4 regions of the Thioalkalivibrio sp. ALE22 genome follow, and region 1 is predicted to be linked to each of the others. Evidence: predicted binding sites of a transcription regulator. Region 1 holds the regulator's gene; each other region holds the start of a gene.
The links. The regulator sigma-54, encoded in region 1, starts transcription at its own class of promoters, with help from an activator protein. The targets are predictions, from matches to a motif close to TGGCANGNTNCNTGCTT.

Region 1 (4,921 bases):
GAGGACCGCATGATCCTCACCGACCAGGCCCATGTGATCACCGCCAGCGAAGAGGCGCGCGGCAAGCGCATCACCTACGACCTGACCACCGACGTGATCGAGGCCGAACGCGGCGAGGGCGACAGCGAACGCGTACGCATCACCATCCAGCCACGCGACGACGAATGAACGCACCCGCCACCAGCCCGGCGCCGGAACCCGCCGAGGCCCGTGATCGCCTGATCGGGCGCGAACTGACCAAGCGCTACGGCCAGCGCACCGTGCTCGACCAGGTGGATGTCGACCTCGCACCCGGTGAAGTGGTCGGCCTACTGGGTCCCAACGGCGCCGGCAAGACCACCTGCTTCTACAGCCTGGTCGGGCTGATCCGCCCTAACGCCGGGCGCATCACCCTGGGCGGGCACGACATCACCCGCGCGCCCATTCACGTGCGCGCCCGCGCCGGTCTCGGCTACCTGCCCCAGGAGGCCTCGATCTTTCGCCGCCTGAGCGTGTGGGACAACCTGCAGGCCGTGCTGGAGCTGCGCCCCGGCCTGGACCGCCACGAACGCCGGCGTATCGGCGACGCGCTGATCGAGGAGTTTCAGCTCGAGACCGTGCGCCACAGCCCCGGGATCGCGCTGTCCGGCGGCGAACGTCGGCGCGCCGAGATTGCGCGGGCCCTGGCCGGTGACCCGCAATTCATCTGCCTGGACGAGCCCTTTGCCGGGGTGGACCCGATCTCGGTGGGCGATATCCAGGATGTAATTCGCCACCTTGCAGCGCGCGGCATCGGGGTTCTGATCTCCGATCACAACGTGCGCGAAACCCTCGGGATCTGCCACAGGGCCTATATTCTGAGCGAGGGGCGCCTGCTGGCCGCCGGGACACCCGACGAGCTACTGGCCGACCCCCAGGTGCGCCGGGTCTATCTCGGCGAGAATTTCCGCCTGTGATGCCGGCACGCGCACAACCCGCGCCGGTGCACAAACCACGAGGCAGCATTTAAGATCGCTCTTATGGTCACCCGCGCCCCGCACAGCCAATGCTGAAACCCGGCCTGAATCTTCAGCTGGGTCAGACGCTCACCATGACCCCGCAACTGCAGCAGGCCATCCGCCTGTTGCAGCTGTCCACGCTCGAACTACAGGTGGAGATCCAGCAGGCGCTGGAGAGCAACCCGATGCTGGAGCAGGTGGAGGACGAGGACGAGATGGCCGCGACCGAGCGCCTGGACGCGGAGGGCGAGGTGGTGGAAGGCGACCGCATGGAGGCCACCACCACCAGCGATGACGTGATCCCCGAGGAGCTGACCACCGACAGCCGCTGGGACGACATCTACGAACCGCCGCCCGCCCCCAAGGGCGTGGACGACCGCGACCCGCTGGAGAATACCAGCGACGACGACGGCGAGGGCCTGCAGGACCACCTGTTGTGGCAGCTGCACCTGAGCCACCTGACCCCGCGCGACCAGCGCATCGGCGCGGCCCTGATTGACGCGATCAGCCCCGATGGCTATCTCGAAGGCGACCTCGAGACCCTGGCCGAGACCATCAGCCGCGGCGAGGACGAACCCGTCGGCGTCGACGAGGTCGAGGCGGTCCTGCACTGGATCCAGCAATGCGACCCGCTGGGCGTGGGCGCGCGCGACCTGCGCGAGTGCCTGGAGATCCAGCTACGCGAGCTGGCCCCGGATGCCCCCGCCCGCGAGGCCGCCCGGGCGATCCTGGAACACGGCATGGACAGCCTGGGCAAGCGCGATTACAAGGCCCTGCAGCGCCAGTCCGGGGTGCGCGACCCGGACGAACTGGCGCGCGCCCTGGACCTGATCCGCACCCTGAACCCGCGACCGGGCGCACAGATCAGCTCCGCCACCTCCGAGTACGTGGTGCCGGACGTCTACGTGCGCCACACCCCGGACGGCTGGCGCGTGGAGCTGAACCCGGAGATCGCGCCACGCATCCGTATCAACGACCTCTACGCCGGCATGGTGCGCCAGGTATCGGATGCGCGCGACAGTGCCTTCATGCGCGACCAGCTGCAGGAGGCGCGCTGGTTCCTGAAGAGCCTGCACAGCCGCAACGACACCCTGCTGCGCGTCGCTGAGGCGATCGTCCATCGCCAGCAGGGCTTCCTGGAACACGGCGAGGTCGCGATGCAGCCATTGATCCTGCGCGATATCGCCGAGATCCTGGAGATGCACGAATCGACCATCTCCCGGGTCACAACCCAGAAATACATGCACACCCCGCGCGGGGTCTTCGAGTTCAAGTATTTCTTTTCCAGCCACGTCGGCACCAACGACGGTGGCGAGTGTTCCGCCACCGCCATCCGTGCCATGATTCGCGAATTGATCGACGACGAACCCGCGAACAAGCCGCTCAGCGATGCCCGGCTCGCCCAGATCCTGGCGGACCGGGGCATCAATGTGGCGCGTCGCACCGTAGCCAAGTACCGCGAGGCGATGCACATCCCTTCATCCAGCGAACGCCGGCAGATGGCCTCGATGCCCACCGGCCACAAGTAACCAAGGAGTCCCGACCATGCAGATCAACCTGACCGGCCACCATGTGGACCTCACCGACGCCCTGCGCGACTACGTCAACGAGAAGTTCGCGAAGCTGGAGCGCCACTTCGACAAGGTCATCGACGTGCACGTCGTGCTGACCCACGAGAAGACCCAGAACCAGTTCAACAAGGCCGAGGCGAATCTCCAGGTCAGCGGCAATCACATCCACGCCGAGGCCTCCCACGAGGACATGTACGCCGCCATCGACGCGCTGATCGACAAGGTCGACCGCCAGCTGATCAAGCACAAGGAAAAGGTCAAGGATCATCACCGGGCCGAGGGCGCCCAGCGCAATCGCGAGCAGGCCTCCTGACCCATGTCCATTGCCGAGTTGATCACCGCCGAGCGCATCCGCCTGGAGCCGGAATGCTCCAGTCAGAAGCGGGCCCTGGAGGCCCTGTCGGAACTCCTCGCCGGCGGCGGTGATGCCGGCGGACCGGGCAGCACCGCGATCTTCGAGGCCCTGTCCGCGCGCGAAAAGCTGGGCTCCACCGGCCTGGGCCATGGGGTTGCGATCCCCCATGGCCGCCTGGCCGATCTCGAGGCTCCGCGCGTGGCCGTCCTGCGCCTGGAGAGCGGCGTCGACTTCGACGCCATGGACCACGAGCCGGTCGATATCCTGATCGCCCTGCTGGTCCCGGAGGCCGCCACCAGCGATCACCTCGACCTGCTGGCCCAGCTGGCGCGCGGGCTTTCGCAACCGGACACCATTGCCGCCCTGCGCCGGGCCAGCGATGCCGCCAGCCTGGAACAGGAACTCGTCCGCCGCTTCCGCGAGGGCTGATCCCGTGCGCCCCGCACCCTGCCACGCCACCGGTCCCCGCCGGCCCTGCTCATGAACGAGGCACTGGGCGAAGGCGGGATTGCCCGCGACATCAACGTGGAGAGCCTGATCCAGGCCATGGGCAACCGCCTGGATCTGCGCTTCGTGCATGGCGAGCACGCCGCCCCCGACCGCAAGCTCGTCGGCGAGGACGGGGATGACCTGCCACTGGCCGGCCACCTCAACCTGATCCGCCCCAACCGCATCCAGGTCATCGGGGACTTCGAGGCCCGCTACATCGCCGGCCTCAGCGACGACCAGCGCAACGACCTGATCCTGGAGATGGCCCGCACCGGCACCACCGCGGTGATCTTCGCCGAGGACACCTGTCCGTTCTCGGAGATGCCCCATGCCCCGCAGGAGGCGCTGCCGCTGATCCTGTGCTCCAGCACCAGCAGCCACGAGATCATCGCGCTGCTGCGCTACTTCCTGCAGCAGCGTCTGGCGCACTTCGAGGTGCGCCATGGCGTGTTCATGGAGATCCTCGGCATCGGTGTCCTGATCAGCGGGGCCTCCAGCGTCGGCAAGAGCGAGGTGGCGCTGGAGCTGATCTCGCGCGGGCACCGCCTGATCGCCGACGATGCCCCCGAGTTCGCGCGCATCGCCCCCGACATCGTGCGCGGTCACTGCCCGGCCCTGCTCCAGGACCTGCTCGAGGTGCGCGGGCTAGGGGTCCTGAACATCCGCGCCATGTACGGCGACTCCGCGATCAAGGGCGGCAAGTACCTGCGGCTGATCATCGACCTGCGCGATCACGGCGAGCCCTCGCCGGTCCCCGACGACCGGCTGAACGGCCGCCGCGGCGAGATCGACATCCTCGGCCTGCGGATCCCGCTGATCAGTCTGCCGGTGGCGCCGGGTCGCAACATCGCGGTGATGATCGAGGCCGCCGTGCGCAACCACATGCTGCACATGCAGGGCTACATCGCCGGGGATGACCTGCGCGCCCGCCAACGCCGGCAGATGAGCGGCAAGGCCGAGGAGCCGCCCTACCACCGGGCCGTGCCCGCCACGACCGTCCCCAACCCGGACCCGGAGGGCTGAGTCCGCCATGCGCCTGCTGATCGTCAGCGGTCTGTCCGGATCCGGCAAGACCGTCGCCCTGCACACCCTGGAGGACGCGGGCTACTTCTGTGTGGACAACCTCCCGCTGCCGCTGCTGCCGGACCTGATCCGCCAGGTGCGCCAGGGCCACTACGACACCGAGGGCGATCGCCATCTGGCGGTGGGCGTCGACGTGCGCAGCGGGCTGGAGGCCCTGAAGGGGTTTGCCAGCCTGCTGGCCGGGCTACGGGCGGAGGGCCTGCAGGTGGAGGTCCTGTTCCTGCAGGCCTCAAGCGACGTACTGCTGCGGCGCTACCACCTGACCCGGCGGCGTCACCCGCTGGCGCGCGATGGCGTGCCCCTGGTGGAGGCCATCGACCGCGAACGCGAGTGGCTGGGCCACGTCGCGGCGGAGGCCGACCTGACGGTGGACACCTCGCGGCTGTCGATGCACGACCTGGCCCGTACCCTGCGCGACCGCATGGGCGAGCGCGGAGAGCACGAGC
Region 2 (4,921 bases), on a different contig from region 1:
TCGTGGACCGGGTCAGCCGCGACTACACCGGCGATCCCGCCGACATGGCGGAGCTGCGCGGGCGCCTGCTGCTGGTGGCCGGCGACTCCGAAGCCGGGATCGAAGCCTTGCGCGATGCCGTGGCCGCGAGCCCCGGCTCTCAGGGCCTGCAGGAACTCCTGGCGGTGGCGCTGCTCCGGGGTGGCGAGACCGAGGAAGGCCTGGACGTGATGCGTGCCGCCGGTGGCGGCGAGGTTACGGCGCAACAGGTCGATACCACCATGGTGCTCTACCTGTTGCAGGCGGGTCGCTATGACGAGGCGCTGGAACGCGCCCAGCGCCTGCAGGAGCTGCAGCCGGAGGCCGCCGGCCCGCTGAGTCTCCAGGGCGCCGCCCTGATGGGACTGGGCCGGACCGACGAGGCGCGCGCCGCGTTCCGCGAAGGGGTCGAACGGGACCCGGACGATATCTCCGTGGCGATGAACCTTGCCAGCCTGGAATTGCAGGCCGGCAACCGTGGCGCGGCACGGGAGGTCCTGGAAGCGATTCAGGATCGCCACCCCGGGCATGCCCGCTCCGCGCAGCGCCTGGCCAACCTGAGTCTCCAGGACGGGGACCAGCAGGGCGCCGCCCGCTGGTTTCGGGTGGCGATCGAGTCACAGCCCGAGATGCTGCCACCGCATCTCGCGCTGGCCCAGATCCAGCTCCAGGGCGGCCGCCCCGAGCAGGCCCTGGAGACGCTCGAGGCTGCGAGTGAGCATCATCCGGACAATCCCGACCTGCTGTATGCGCTGGCCGATGTCCAGCAGACGCTCAATCGGCCCGATGCCGCGGTCGCCAGTCTCGAGGCGGCCGTCGAGCAGGCGCCGGACAATGTGAACCTTCGGCTTGCCCTGGCCCGCGCGCATGCGCAGGCCGGTGACGAGGCCGCCACCGAGGCCACGCTGCGCGAGCTGCTGGAACGCCAGCCGGAACATTACCGGGCCCGCGTGCTGCTGGCTCGAGGGCTGGTCAACCAGGAGCGCACGGAGGACGCCCGGCCGCATCTGCAGCGGCTGGAAGAACGCTTCGAGGATCGCAGCGAGGTCCAGGCCCTGCTGGGACGTGCGGCCCTGCAGCGGGATGATCCCGCGGCCGCCGTGCGGCATTACCGGGCCGCGCTGGCGGACCCGGGTGGCCAGCGCCGGGACTGGGTCCATGAACTGGCCCGAGCGCAACGGGAATCCGGCGAGTTCGAGGCCGGCCAGGCCACGCTGGAAGACTGGCTCGACGAGCACCCGCAGGACCTGGCCACCCGGCACATCTATGCGGCGCAGCAAATGGCAACGGGCGACGAGTCGGGCGCCGTGGCCTCGTACCGCCGCATCGTCGAGCAGGATGCGGACGACGTGATCGCCCTCAACAACCTGGCCTGGACCTTGCGTGAACGCGAGACCGAAGAGGCGCTCGGACACGCGCGCCGGGCCGCCGAACTGGCCCCGGAGGCGCCCCCGGTGCTGGATACGCTGGCCGTGGTGCTGATCCACGCGGGCGAGCCGGCCGAGGCCGCGGATATCTTGGGTCGCGCGCACGCGCTGGCTCCGGAGGATCCGGGCATCCAGTACCACCTGGCCTGGGCGGAAAGCGAACAGGGCGAGTCCGCAGCTGCCGCGGAGCGTCTGCAGCAACTGCTGGAGGCGCACGAGGCATTCCCGCAGCGGGCGGACGCCGAGGCCTTGCTCGAGCGCCTGTAAGCCCGAAGACGTCCGACGTTCGAAGGGGCTGCCACAGGCAGCCCCTTTTTTCATGCCTGCCCGTACGCCTGCACGGCCGGGATGACGGTGTGTGGGGGTATGAGGCCGGGAATCTGGATGCCCTGTTCCGTCCCCTGTAGGAGCCTGCTCGCAGGCGAATGCTCCTGCCCGCGTCCGGCTCTGGCAGGGGCTTCGCCTGCAAGCAGGCTCCCACAAGGATGTTTCCACCGCGCACCCCTCTGTCGTCATCCCGGAGACCGCGCAGCGGTTATCCGGGATCTGCCGGGGGCTGGCGCGGCGTCGGTGGCGGGGGTGGGAGATCCCGGCTCTTCGCTTCGCTACGGCCGGGATGGCGGAGTGTGGGGGAGTGCAGCGGTGGGGAATCCGGATGTCCTGATGTGACCCCTTGACCCCTGTGGGAGCCTGCTTGCAGGCGAATGCTCCTGCCCGTGCCCGACTCTGGCAGGGGCTTCGCCTGCAAGCAGGCTCCTACAAGGATGTTTCCACCGCGCACCTCCCTGTTCGTCATCCCGGAAACCGCGTAGCGGGTATCCGGGATCTTCAGGGCTGGCGTGGCGTTGGTGGCAGCGTCGGGAGATCCCGGCTCTTCGCTTTGCTGCGGCTGGGATGACGAGGTGTGGGGGAGCGCTGGACCTGGGGTGACGCGGGTGTGTGGGGGCGTGGTGTCCGGGGCGGATTGAAGGGCGTGGGGGAAGGCTCTGACTGGGGTGTAGATGATGGTGGTGCGTGATGGTTGGTATGCCCAGGGCTGGGCGTGGGGTTGCCGTATGGGCCGGGGCCGGGCAGAAAAAAGGGCTCCGCGGAGGGAGCCCTTAACTCGGTGACCCCACAGGGGGGGGGGACACCAAGGCTGTTGGTGGTGCGTGTTATGCGGCCTGGCGGTGGGTGCTGTTGGAGCGGCGGCGCATGCCACCGACTCCGATGAAGCCCGCCAGGATCAGCAGGGACAGGCCCATCAGCGCCAGGGTGCCCGGTTCCGGCACCGCGAAGCGCAGGCTGCCGTCGTGGGTGGACTGGGTTTCGCTGAACAGGGTCTGACCTTCACGCTCGTCGCCGTAGACGTCGTTGATGTCATCGCCGAAGAAGGTTTGGGGTGGCGGGGTCTGGATCGTGCCGGCGCTGGCGAAGGCCGAAACCATGAACGTCGGGGCGCCTTCCTCGTCTTCGATCAGATCAGCGAAGTCGATGCCGTCAGCGGTGAACCAGAAGCCCGGGAGCACGCTCACGACCTGGAACTCAAAAACGAAGTCCCCTTGGATGAAGTCCCCGCCCTGGCTGTCGAACTGCAGGGCGCTACTCCCGGACTTAAGGGCCAGCTCCATCACCTGCTCGCCGGCGCTGTAGTGGGCCGCCGCCGCTTCATAATCCTGACCAAAGCCTGAAGTGAAGTCAGACATGAACAGCTGGAAGTTGTCGGTGCCCACCGAGGTGTAGTTAGCGTTGACCACCCAATTGCCACCGACTTCACCGGCGCCGGTGACCACCCCGCGGAGTTCATCCCAGAGCAGGCCCATCGAGTAGTCAACGCCCAAGCTGTCACCTGTTTGCGGGGCAGGGCCGATGGTTGTCCGGTAGGCCGACGCATCGCCATAGCCGCGGTCGTAGAACACATCGCCCACCTGTACGGGGTTGTCCGCGTCTTGCACGTACTGGAAGGTCTGGGTGTTCAGGTCGAACTGGATGCGGCGGACGTTTTCGACCGAACCGCTGTAGTCCGCGGTGGCGTCGAGGTTGATGTCGAAGTCGATGATCTCTGCTGCTGTCGCCGTGCTCGCGCCGGCGGCGAACATGCCGACAAAGAGCGAAGCGAGAAGTACTTTTTTCGCGTTCATGGGGCTCTCCTGATGCTCAATTTACAGCGATTCAACCATCGCCGGGGTCTGGCCTGGTGGCCGTGTCTGTTGCTTTCGGTTGAATACAAAGCAGGCTCCGTGCCAATTTCCAGGCTCAGGGCGGACGGGTCGCAAGGCATTGAAAAGAAAGGAGAAAATTGGGGGTCAGCTGCTGGGCCATGGACCGCGTGATCGCAGGAGGGTCTTCTGGCCGGGGAACTGTAAAGGGTGTCGACGAGCGGGCCGGCTGGATGAGGCCGTCAGGACGCCCGAAACCGGAGAAACCGGTAAAGAATGTGCAAAAACAGAGGGTTGTTCGGATTACTTGGCTTGTAAAGCATCTCGACAGGCCGGCCGCCAGAGGCGCGACCGGGGGCTCGGTCAGGCCGCGCGGGCCCGCGCGAGCCGGTGCCCGACGACCAGCAGGGCCGGGAGGACCAGCAGGTCGAACAGCAGCGCCGCGATCAGCCCGAAGGCGGTCAACCAGCCAAAGGCGGCCGTGGGCTGGAAGTCGGACAGGGCCAGCAGCAGGAACTGGCCCACCAGCACGATGGTGGTGGCGGTGATCGCGCGCCCGCTTCGGCGGAAGCTGCGGGCGAGCGCCCAGGCGACCGGACTGCCCCGCCCGCGGCGCTGGCGATAGTTGTGCAGGATGTGGATGGTGTCGTCCACGGCGATGCCGATGGCGACACTGGCAATCATGGCCGTGGCCATGTCCAGCCAGATGCCGAGCAGGCCCATCAGGGCGAAGATCATCGCCACCGGTGCCAGGTTGGGGATCATGCTGAGCAGCGTCAGCGGGATCGAGCGCCACATCAGCAGCATCAGCAGCGTGATCATCGCGGCCACGGCATACAGGCTGTGCAGCTGCCCCTCGATCAGCAGGCGTTCCTGATCCGCAAAAAGTCGGGCCATCCCGGCCATGTCCCATTCCAGGTCGGCCGGCGGGTTGGCTTCCAGGTGGCCGCGCAGGTCGTCCATCAGTGCGTTGATGGCCCGCGCCCCGTGGGCGTTCAGGTTGAGCAGGATGCGGCTGCGTTCGAAGTCGCGGTCGACGGCATCGAACAGGTCGCGGCCGTCGTAGATGAACAGGTACTGGGCGACCAGGTTGGGGTCGTCCGGGATGCGCCGGAAGGCCGGGTCTTCCTCGTTGAAGGCCCAGTGCATCTCGGCGACGAGATCCGGCAGGGACAGGCTGTAGTCCACCTCGGGGCGCTGGTCCAGCCAGTCCTGCACGCGCTGGATGGCCAGCATGCGATCCGGATCCTGCAGGCTGTCCCAGTCCGGCCCGTCGAACACCACCTCCAGCGCCATTACCCCGGAGAGTTCGCGCTCCACCGCGCGGGTCGCCTGGGT
Region 3 (4,921 bases), on a different contig from region 1:
AGTCCTCCGGGATGCTGGCGCCGATCCACACGCCCACCAGCGCGGCCAGGAAGTGATTGGCCAGCGTGGCCACCACGATGCCCCAGATGATGGGCCAGGTCTGCTGGTAGCGGCAGATCAGGAGCAGGGCGAGGAGCTGGGTCTTGTCGCCCATCTCGGCGATGGCGACGATGACGGTAGAGACGAGCAGGGCTTCCATGACGGTCTTCCGGGCCGGGTGGGTGGGCAAGACACGTGACATCGCACCACCCACCCGGCCACGGATCGGGGCGCCATGCCACAGGTCTCGCGGGGCCCGGTGCCGCATCGGCGGCGGGGCTGTCCGCACCACGGTCCTCCGGGCGGAGGATCGAATCTGTTGATGCAGACCCCGGTGAGGCCAGGCCACCCGGGTCGCTACTCCCCTGAAGCTGGCCGGATTCTAGTCATCCCGGTCCGCGCGGGCAAGGACGATCGCGGCTCCGGGCTGCGGCGCTGACGAGGCTTGGGTAGCATGCGCGCGATGAAAACCTTCGTTCACTGGGTCGATCGCGCACCCCTGTGGCTGTTTGCCCTGCTGGTTGCGACCGTCGGCCTGGCCCCCTGGACCCCCGAGCCGCATGTTGCGGAGAAACTGCGCTGGCTGTTCGCCGGTGAGCTGACGCGGCTACCGGACATTCTTGACCTGGTCCTCCACGCCACACCGTGGCTGTTTATGGCCTTCAAGCTCTACCGCAACAGCGTCACGGCCCGCGGCACCCCCTGACCCGAGTGTTTCCCCGCCGCTTGTGGGAAATCGACGCCGCGATCACCGGCCGCTACCGTTTTCGCACCTTTTCAACCCCGGGAGACTCCCATGCGCTTTATTGTTGCCGTCACCGCCGGTACCGACGACCCGACCCGCGCCACGCTTGGCATGATTGCCGCCAATGTGGCCAAGCAGCAGGGCCACGATGTGACCGTCTGGCTGCAAGGCGAGGCCGTGAACATCGCCAACCGCAACGTGTACGACAAGATCGTTGGCCACAACATGCCGGCAATGAAGGACATCGTGGATTCGCTGGTGAGTGAAGGCGTCCCGTTCTGGGCCTGCGAGGCCTGCGCCAAGGGTCGCGACGTCGGCGAGCACAACTTCCTCCCGAACGCCGAGATGGCCGGCATGGGCCACTACGTCCAGGCCGTCGCCGAGTTCGACCGCTCCATGAGCTTCTGATCGGCCGGGCCGTTCCGCGGGCGGGGCGTGATGCCCCGCCCGTTTTTGCTTGTACCCCCCGCTGTCAGTCGGTCGAACTGGCACATCGCATGCTTGTTTGTTCCGGGAGTGATTCACGGACGACGAGCATGACCCAGAACACATCCCCGAATTTTTCCCTCGAAGAGTCCATTGGCGATTTCCTGGTCGCCTCGCGCAAGTGCGAGGTGGTGAGCCTGGAGCGCCTGCTGGAGGCGGTGCAGCTGGTCGGGCGCATCCGCGCGCTGGTGCATGCCCTGCAGCGCGAGCGCGGGGCCTCCAGCCTCTGGATCGGGTCCGGCGGCCAGCGCTATACCCGCGAACTGGAGCAGTACCGGGCCGAATCGGACGCCGCCGCGGCCGCGTTCCGCGAGCACCTGGATGGCTGGCTGGCCCCGGACGCCTGCGCCCATGGCCGCAGTCGGCTGCTGGGGCGCATGGCGCTGGCGCTGCATGGCCTGTCCGGCCTGGGCAGCCTGCGCGAGGAGGTCCTGGAGCTGACCCTGAGCCCGATGGACTCGACCCGCGGCTTCAGCGAGCTGATTCGCGCCCTGATGGCCCTGGTGTTCGAGGCTGCGGATTCGGCGACCGATCCCGAGGTCTCGCGGGCCCTGGTGGCCCTGCTGAACTTCATGCAGGGCAAGGAACTGGCAGGGCAGGAGCGCGCGATCGGGGCCGCCGGGTTTGGCGCCGCGAACTTCGAGCCCGAACTGCGCCAGGCGCTGGTCCATCGGATCGATGCCCAGGAACGGGCGTTCCGCATCTTCTCCGAGTTCGCGGCACCGGCGGCCTGTGCCGCCTGGCGCGAGCTGCAGACGGCGGCCTTCGCCGCCGACATCGAGCGCCTTCGCCGTCGGGCCTGTACCGAGGCTTCCGGGCACCACGACCCCGCCCGGGCCGAGGAATGGTTTGCCTGTACCACCGCGCGCATCGACGCGATGAAGGAGATCGAGGATCTGCTGGAGATGCACCTGAACGAGTGCTGCTCGGCACGCATCACGGCGGATCGCGCGGACCTCGGCGCGGTGCGTGACCGGGTCGCGCAACTCGCCGAGTCGGAACTGCGCGACAGCGTCCCGTATGCGGTGTTCTTCGGCGCGCCGGAGGGCCTGGAGCCCGCGCAGGAGGAGGGCGATGCCGCACTCAACGTACCCATCGTCGGACACTCGGTGATGGACCTGGTGCAGCGCCAGGCGGCCCGGCTGCAGTCGGTGGAGGACGAGCTGCATGCGGCACGCCAGGCCCTGGCCGAGCGCAAGACCATCGAGCGTGCCAAGGCGCTGCTGATCCAGCACCGCGGCCTCAGCGAGGATCAGGCCTACAAGCTCCTGCGCCAGACGGCGATGAACCAGAACCGGCGCCTGGCCGAGGTCGCCGAGGCGACCGTCGCGATGTCCGATCTGCTGGGAAAGGGCGGCCTGTAGCTAATACGCGGGGAAAGGGATTCCGCCCCTGTGGGAGCGGGCTTGCCCGCGAAGCCCCTGCCAGTGTCCGACAATGGCAGGGGCTTCGCCGCCAAGGCGGCTCCTACAGGTAGTGCACCAGCGCGGTTCATCTGCACTGCCGGTGTGCCCCAGGGTGGTGCCCCTTGCGGGTGGTATTTCCCTGCGAATATTCGATTGAGTACCGGGAACCGTCCGATTTTTCCGCGTCAGGATAGGCTTTGAGCCCTATCGGTCGATTAGCAACGGCTAATTGGCACACCTCCTGCAGGAATACCGGCAAGACGAGCCAACGGCGGTTCGTCGCCTGACAACAGGGAGACCCGACGACCGGGCCTCCCACGGGACTGGACAAAGGCGTCCATCACCCGGCTGCAAACGCGGCCGGGCTGATGCGACGCCTTTTTTCGTTTTTGGGATGTGTTTGCTGACAAGGGGAGTGAACCCGCAATGACCGATCACACGAATGACACGAAAAAGACCTCCGGCCTGTCGCGCCGGCGTTTCCTGGGCGGCATGGCCGCCGGGATCGGCGCGACCGCGCTGGGTGTTTCCGGGGCCGCGCCGTGGGGCTATGCGAAGGCCGGCAACGGCAAGCCGGAGACGACCGAGGCGAAGCTGGGCTTTATCGCCCTGACCGACGCCGCGCCGCTGTTCGTCGCGCTGGAGAAGGGATTCTTCGCCGCCCATGGCATGCCCGACGTGCAGGTGCTGAAGCAGTCCTCCTGGGGCACGGTGCGCGACAACCTGGAACTGGGCTCGCGCCGCGGCGGTATCGATGGCTCGCACATCCTGACGCCGATGCCCTACCTGATCCACCGCCGTGGCACGCCGATGACGATCCTCGCGCGGCTGAACCTGGCCGGGCAGTGCATCTCGGTGGGCGACGAATACGCGGACCTGAAGGTCGGGACCGACACTACCGAGTTCAAGGGCGCGCTGGCCGAGAAGGCCGCCGGCGGTGACGACATCCGCGCGGCGATGACCTTTCCCGGCGGGACCCATGACCTGTGGATCCGCTACTGGATGGCCGCCGGTGGGATCGACCCGGATCGCGACATCGCCACCATCGTCGTCCCGCCGGCGCAGATGGTCGCCAACATGCGCGTCGGTTCCATGGACACCTTCTGTGTCTGCGAGCCCTGGAACATGCAGCTGATCAACCAGGGCATCGGCTACACCGCGAACACCACCGGCGAGCTCTGGCACAACCACCCGGAAAAGGCGCTGGGGATGCGCGCGGACTGGGTGGAAGCCAATCCGAATGCGGCCCGCGCCCTGACAATGGCGGTAATGGAGGCGCAGATGTACTGCGAGGATCCGGCGAACAAGGAAGAGGTCGCCGAGATCTGTTCGCGCCGGCGCTACATCCACGCCCCGTACGCCGACATCATCGATCGCATGCAGGGGAACTTCGACTACGGCACCGGCCGCGTGGTCGAGGACCACCCCGACCAGATGCGCTACTGGAAGGACCAGGCCTCCTATCCCTTCAAGAGCCACGACCTGTGGTTCCTTACCGAGGACATCCGCTGGGGTTACCTGCCGCCGGATCTCGACATGCAGGCCCTGGTAGACGAGGTCAACCGCGAGGATATCTGGCGCGAGGCGGCCGACACGCTTGGCATCGATTCGGCCGACATCCCCGAATCCACCTCGCGCGGCCAGGAAACGTTCTTCGACGGCAAGGTCTTCGACCCGGAAGACCCGCAGGCCTACCTCGACAGCCTGGAGATCAAGGCGATCGCGTCCTGACGCGGTGGCCCGCCGACACCTGCACAGACGATTCAAGAGGATTCGATGATGAGTGCCATTCTCGATCGCAACATGACCTTCGGCGCCGGGCGCGAACGCCCGGCGGCCGCGGAGACCTCCACGGCCCCGGTGGCCCGCTCGGCCCCGCCGTCGGCCCGGTCCGGCGGTGCCCCGCCGCCCGACCCCGGGCTCTGGGGCCGGCGTATGCGCCACGCGGCCACCGTGGTGCTGCCCCCGGTGATCGTGACCGCGATTTTTTTGTTTCTGTGGGAAATGATGACGTCCTCCCAGGGAGCCGTACTGCCCGGCCCGAGTCAGGTGATCACCGACACCTGGGAACTGATCGTCAATCCGTTCTATGACCACGGTGGCAACGACGTGGGCATGGCCTGGCAGCTGCTTGCCAGCCTGGAACGTGTGGCCTACGGCTATGCCCTGGCGGTGGTGGCCGGGATCGGTCTCGGCGTGCTGGTCGGCCAGTCCACCTGGGCGATGCGCGGGCTGGACCCGCTGT
Region 4 (4,921 bases), on a different contig from region 1:
CTGTTTCACCACGAAGCACACGAAGGCACGAAGAACGGCCAGGTCAAAAGCGATAGAGCATTAACAGGAAGATGGGAAGGACGGAAGAATGCGGGAATGGTGCCCCGGGACTGATCAACCCGCCGGGCAGGCCCCAGGACACGGGCCAGCGGCCTTTACCCAAAAACCCTTCCCATCTTCCCTTCTTCCTGTGAACCGCTTTTGACCTGGCCGTTCTTCGTGCCTTCGTGGGCTTCGTGGTGAAATCAGCCTAGTCGTCGTCGAGGCCGAGTTCGTGGATCTTGCGGGTGAGGGTGTTGCGCCCCCAGCCGAGCAGGGCCGCCGCCTGCTGGCGGTGGCCGCCGGTGGCGTTCAGGGCCTCGCGGATCACCGTGCGCTCCAGTTGCGGCAGCACCGAACCCAGCAGGTCCTGGTCTCCACGCTGCCAGTGCTGGCGGGCCACCTGGGCCAGTTCGGCCGTCCAGTCCCGCGGGCCGGCGACCACGCCGGCCGGACCACCGTCCGGCTCGGTCCGGGGCTCGGCGGGCTGGTGCAGCTCGGCCGGGAGGTCGTCCAGGTGGACCTCGCGGCCCGACGCCATCACGGTCAGCCAGCGGCAGGTGTTCTCCAGCTGACGCACGTTGCCCGGCCAGGGCAGGCGCTGCAGCTCCGCCACCACCTCGGGGCGCATGGTCTTGGCTTCGACCCCCAGTTCCTGCGCCACCTCGGCCATGAAATGCTGCACCAGCAGCGGGATGTCCTCCGGGCGCTCGCGCAGGGACGGCACATGGATCCGGATCACGTTCAGACGGTGGAACAGATCCTCGCGGAACAGCCCCGCGCGCACGCGTTCCTCCAGATCCTGGTGGGTCGCGGCGATGATGCGCACGTCCACCCGGATCGGCGTATGGCCACCCACGCGGTAGAAGGTGCCATCGGACAGCACGCGCAGCAGCCGGGTCTGCAGGTCGAACGGCATGTCGCCGATCTCGTCGAGAAACAACGTGCCACCATCGGCCTGTTCGAAACGGCCCTTGCGGCTCTGGTTGGCGCCAGTAAACGCACCACGTTCGTGGCCGAAGAGTTCACTCTCCAGCAGATCCTTGGGGATGGCCGCGGTATTCAGGGCAATCAGCGGCTGATCGGCGCGCGGGCTGTGCTGGTGCAGGGCACGGGCGACCAGTTCCTTGCCGGTGCCCGACTCCCCGTTGATCAGCACGGTGATGTTGCTGCGCGACAGGCGGCCGATGGCGCGGAACATCTCCTGCATCGCCGGGGCCTCGCCGATGATCGGGGTTTCCTCGATCTCGGGGCCAGCGGTGCCGTTGTCCTGCCCGGCGCGCCGCGCCTCCAGTGCCCGCTGCACCAGAGCCACGGCCTCGTCCACATCGAACGGCTTGGGCAGGTACTCGAAGGCCCCGGTCTGGTAGGCGCCCACGGCGCTCTCCAGATCGGAGAAGGCCGTCATGATGATCACCGGCGGCGGATCGGGGCGCGTCTGCATGCGCGCGAGGAAGTCCAGGCCATTCAGGCCCGGCATGCGGATATCGGCGACGATGGTGTCCGGCACCGGGTCCCGGTCGAGCGCCGCCCAGGCGGCGTCCGCGGTCTCGAAGCCGCGCACCGCGATCGCGTGACGCTGGAGGGCACGCTCCAGCACCCAGCGAATCGAGTCGTCGTCGTCAATGATCCAGACAGTGGGCTCCATCACTTCCTGGCCTCCCGGGCCTTCGGGGGTTCAAGGGGCAGCAGGATGTCGAACGTGGTCGCCCCCGGGCGCGAATGGCATTCGATCAGACCGTCGTGCAGCTGGATCAGGCTCTGGGCAATGGGCAACCCGAGCCCGGTCCCGGCGGCGCGGCCGGTCACCATGGGGAAGAAGATGCGTTCGCGGATCTCCTCCGGGATACCGGGCCCGTTGTCGCGCACGCTCAGCTTGGCGACCAGGCGGTGGCGATGGCCGGAGATGGTGTACTGGCGCAGGATGCGCGAGCTCAGGGTGATCTCGCCCCCGTCCTCCAGCGCATGCACCGCGTTCTGCACCAGATTCAGGATCGCCTGCACCAGCATGTCGCGATCGGCCTGCACGTCCGGGATGCTGGGGTCATAGTCGCCGCGGATCTTCAGCCCCAGCGGCAGCTGCACACTGACCAGGCCCCGCACGTGCTCCAGCACCTCGTGCAGGTTGACGGGCTCGCGCCGCGGCAGGTTGTTCGGCCCCAGCATGCGATCGACCAGGCTGCGCAGCCGGTCGGCCTCGCGAATGATGATCTGGGTGTATTCCTTCAGGCCCGAGTCGTCCAGTTCGCTGGCAAGCAACTGCGCCGCCCCCCGCAGTCCGCCCAGCGGGTTCTTGATCTCGTGGGCCAGCCCCCGGGTCACCGCGCGGGTGATCGCCTGCTGCTTCTGTAACTGCTCCTCGCGGCTGATGCGCTCGTGGCGATCGATCGCATTCAGCTCGAACAGCAACTGCCCCGGCTTGTCGCCCTCGCCACGGAGCGGGGTGATGACCACGTCGGCGAGGAAACTTTCGGCCCGCAGCGGCTCCATCTGGCGCGCGCGCAGGGTGATCGGCTGATCCAGCGTCAGCGCCGAGCGCAGGCGGCTGGACAGATTCCGGTCCAGCTTGAGCCACTGGCCCAGACCATGCCCGACGATGCGTTCGCGACTGAGACCGAGCAGCACCTCGGCGGCGCTGTTCATGCTCAGCAGGCAAAGCTCGGCATCGGTCACCAGCACGGCCGTGGAGAGGTCGTCCCACCAGGGCGGGGTGGCCGGGCCGGAATTGGAAGCGGGCGTGGTCATCAAGAGGCCTCAAGCAGGAATCGCGCCAAGCGGGAATCGCCCGGCGGGGCGCCGAAGCCGGGGGCACGGTCACAAAACGCAGCCGAATCGCCACCCCCCAGAACCTAAAACGCCCCATGATGGTGCAATTATAGCACCATCATGGGGCTTTGGTCGCACTATTTCAGTGCAGAGATCGAGGTTATCAGTTCGGGGCCGGCGTCACCGGCTGGGGCGCCCTGGGTGCCTGCGGGGCCCTGGGCGCCTGCGGCGCACCCCCGGGCGGGAATTGCTGCGGCCGCTGCTGCTGTTGCTGCTCGCGCGGAATGGCCATCCGCAACACGTTGAACTCGATGGTCGCGCTCGCCCCCAGCTCCTCGCCGGATGCGTCCACGATCCGGGCCTGCAGCGTATGCTCGCCGCGGTTCAGCCCCTCGAAGGTCGCCGTGGGCGACTGGCCCTCGCCCGCCTCCTCGCCGTTCAGCACCCAGATCACGCGATGGCCGGCGTCGGCATCCAGCGCTGGCTCGAGATCCAGCTCGGCACTCACATTGCCGTCGTTCGCCCGCACCCCCGAACCATCCTCCGGACGGGCAATTGCGACCCGCGTGTACGCACCCTCCGCCTCCGGCTGACCGCGGGGCCGCACGGGCCGCTCGAGAATCTCCCGCGCACCTTCCAGCGGGACCGCGCGCATGGGCTCGCGCACGTCCACGGGCTCGCTGGCGCGCCCCTCGGGCGGGCGGTCGCCAAAATGGACATTGCCCTGATCGTCGGTCCAGCGGTAGACGTCGGCACTCGCAAGCGCCGGGGCGAGAAGGACAGCCAGCGACAAGGCCAGCCAGAGCGTGGTTCGGAACATGGGTCTTCCTCCTTGGGCGGGATGGCGCGGCACCACCACCCTGCCTCCCGTGTACGTTCGGACCACCACAAGCCCGGAAGCTCCCGCGCCACCGGCACGGGCCAGCCGGGATCAGGCGGCCGCGCGAACCCAGACGCCCTGCAGCCGCGCCGCATCGGCCTGCAGGGTCGCGAGGCGATCCCGCTCGGCCGCCGCGGCCGTTCCCGACTCCAGCGCGGACAGCCAGTCATCCAGCGCAGCCAGGCGGAGCATCGTGGGCGCCGCCCCGCGTTCGATTGCAGTCAGTGGCCGCCGGGCATTGAACCCGGCCAGCACGGCCCGGTACCGATCGGCATCCGGCTGTCCGGAGGCGTCCACGGCGAGCGCCAGGGCGATGCGCGCGAGCTGCCAGAAGGCCGGTACCGGCGCGGGCGGGATCACCAGATCGGCAAGACCGGCACCTTCCGGGTAGATGCGCACGGACTGCCAGTAGCTTCCCGCCAGCGGCAGGTCCTCGAAACGGTAGAGCCCCTGGTGGTGCAGCTCGGCGTCCAGGATCGCCCGGGACTCGGCATCCAGCGTGGACGCCATCGCATCGGCGCGCTCGCGCATCTGCTGCTGCAGCACCCCGCGCCGGTAGCCCTCGCCGACGGGCAAGGCCCCGGCCGTGTGACGCCCCTGCCAGTCGGCGGCGCGCTCGCCCAGGGCCTCCAGACTGCCGGGCCCCTCGGCCGCAACCGCGCCCTGCGGCGCCTGACCGCGCTCCAGCACCAGCAGGACCTCACCAGAATCGGGATCCGCACCCCGGCCGATCACGCGACCGCAGCCGCCAGGTACCTCGCCGAGCGCGGATTCGAGCGCCGGGGCCACGGCGGCTGCCAGGCGCAGACACTGCACCGGCCGGCCATCCAGTTCGAGGCCGCTCGGGCCATGGGTCAGGGCCAAGCCGGTCGCGTCGGCGCAGGCCCGGGTCTCGGATTCGTTCTCTACCATCGGAAAATCACCCAGGAAGGGGGTACGAAGTTGGGGTCGAGCTCGTTGCGACGGCCGTCCAGCGTGCCGTCGCCCGTGGTGTCGATCAGGTAGTAGGTCGGGCCCACGGCGGGCGTGACCTCGACCATCACCAGCTCGCCACCCATGCGGTATTCGCGCCGGGTCTCGCCGTCGCGCTCGATGATGATGATGTCGGCGTCCTCCAGCGAGCGCTGTTCGCGGGCGCGTTCATCCAGCACCGGGGGCGGCGGATCCGCGCCCTCTTCAAACTCCGGCGGCGGCGGGGCATCCCCCCACTCGCGGTCTTCCTGCGCCAGCGCCGTG

Region 2: F793_RS0100950 (PEP-CTERM sorting domain-containing protein) is a predicted target of sigma-54. The motif match lies at 3,654-3,670, and genes of this name have one in related genera.
Region 3: F793_RS0110880 (CmpA/NrtA family ABC transporter substrate-binding protein) is a predicted target of sigma-54. The motif match lies at 2,907-2,923, and genes of this name have one in related genera.
Region 4: glnL (nitrogen regulation protein NR(II)) is a predicted target of sigma-54. The motif match lies at 2,796-2,812, and genes of this name have one in related genera.

The regions. Positions count from the first base shown of each region.
Region 1 covers NZ_KB906501.1:79,746-84,666, forward strand. The annotation lists gene lptA (lipopolysaccharide transport periplasmic protein LptA) at 1-168, shown strand, start outside; gene lptB (LPS export ABC transporter ATP-binding protein) at 165-935, shown strand; gene F793_RS0103695 (RNA polymerase factor sigma-54) at 1,025-2,506, shown strand; gene hpf (ribosome hibernation-promoting factor, HPF/YfiA family) at 2,523-2,861, shown strand; gene F793_RS0103705 (PTS sugar transporter subunit IIA) at 2,865-3,332, shown strand; gene hprK (HPr(Ser) kinase/phosphatase) at 3,384-4,415, shown strand; gene rapZ (RNase adapter RapZ) at 4,423-4,921, shown strand, end outside.
Region 2 covers NZ_KB906499.1:179,686-184,606, forward strand. The annotation lists gene prsT (XrtA/PEP-CTERM system TPR-repeat protein PrsT) at 1-1,712, shown strand, start outside; gene F793_RS0100950 (PEP-CTERM sorting domain-containing protein) at 2,600-3,565, opposite strand; gene F793_RS0100955 (RND family transporter) at 3,947-4,921, opposite strand, start outside.
Region 3 covers NZ_KB906509.1:70,932-75,852, forward strand. The annotation lists gene F793_RS0110860 (TMEM165/GDT1 family protein) at 1-199, opposite strand, end outside; gene F793_RS0110865 (hypothetical protein) at 503-745, shown strand; gene F793_RS0110870 (DsrE family protein) at 836-1,192, shown strand; gene F793_RS0110875 (nitrate regulatory protein) at 1,321-2,634, shown strand; gene F793_RS0110880 (CmpA/NrtA family ABC transporter substrate-binding protein) at 3,103-4,407, shown strand; gene ntrB (nitrate ABC transporter permease) at 4,456-4,921, shown strand, end outside.
Region 4 covers NZ_KB906503.1:30,631-35,551, reverse strand. The annotation lists gene ntrC (nitrogen regulation protein NR(I)) at 251-1,687, opposite strand; gene glnL (nitrogen regulation protein NR(II)) at 1,687-2,784, opposite strand; gene F793_RS0106295 (DUF4124 domain-containing protein) at 2,969-3,625, opposite strand; gene F793_RS0106290 (hypothetical protein) at 3,737-4,597, opposite strand; gene F793_RS0106285 (DUF2782 domain-containing protein) at 4,591-4,921, opposite strand, start outside.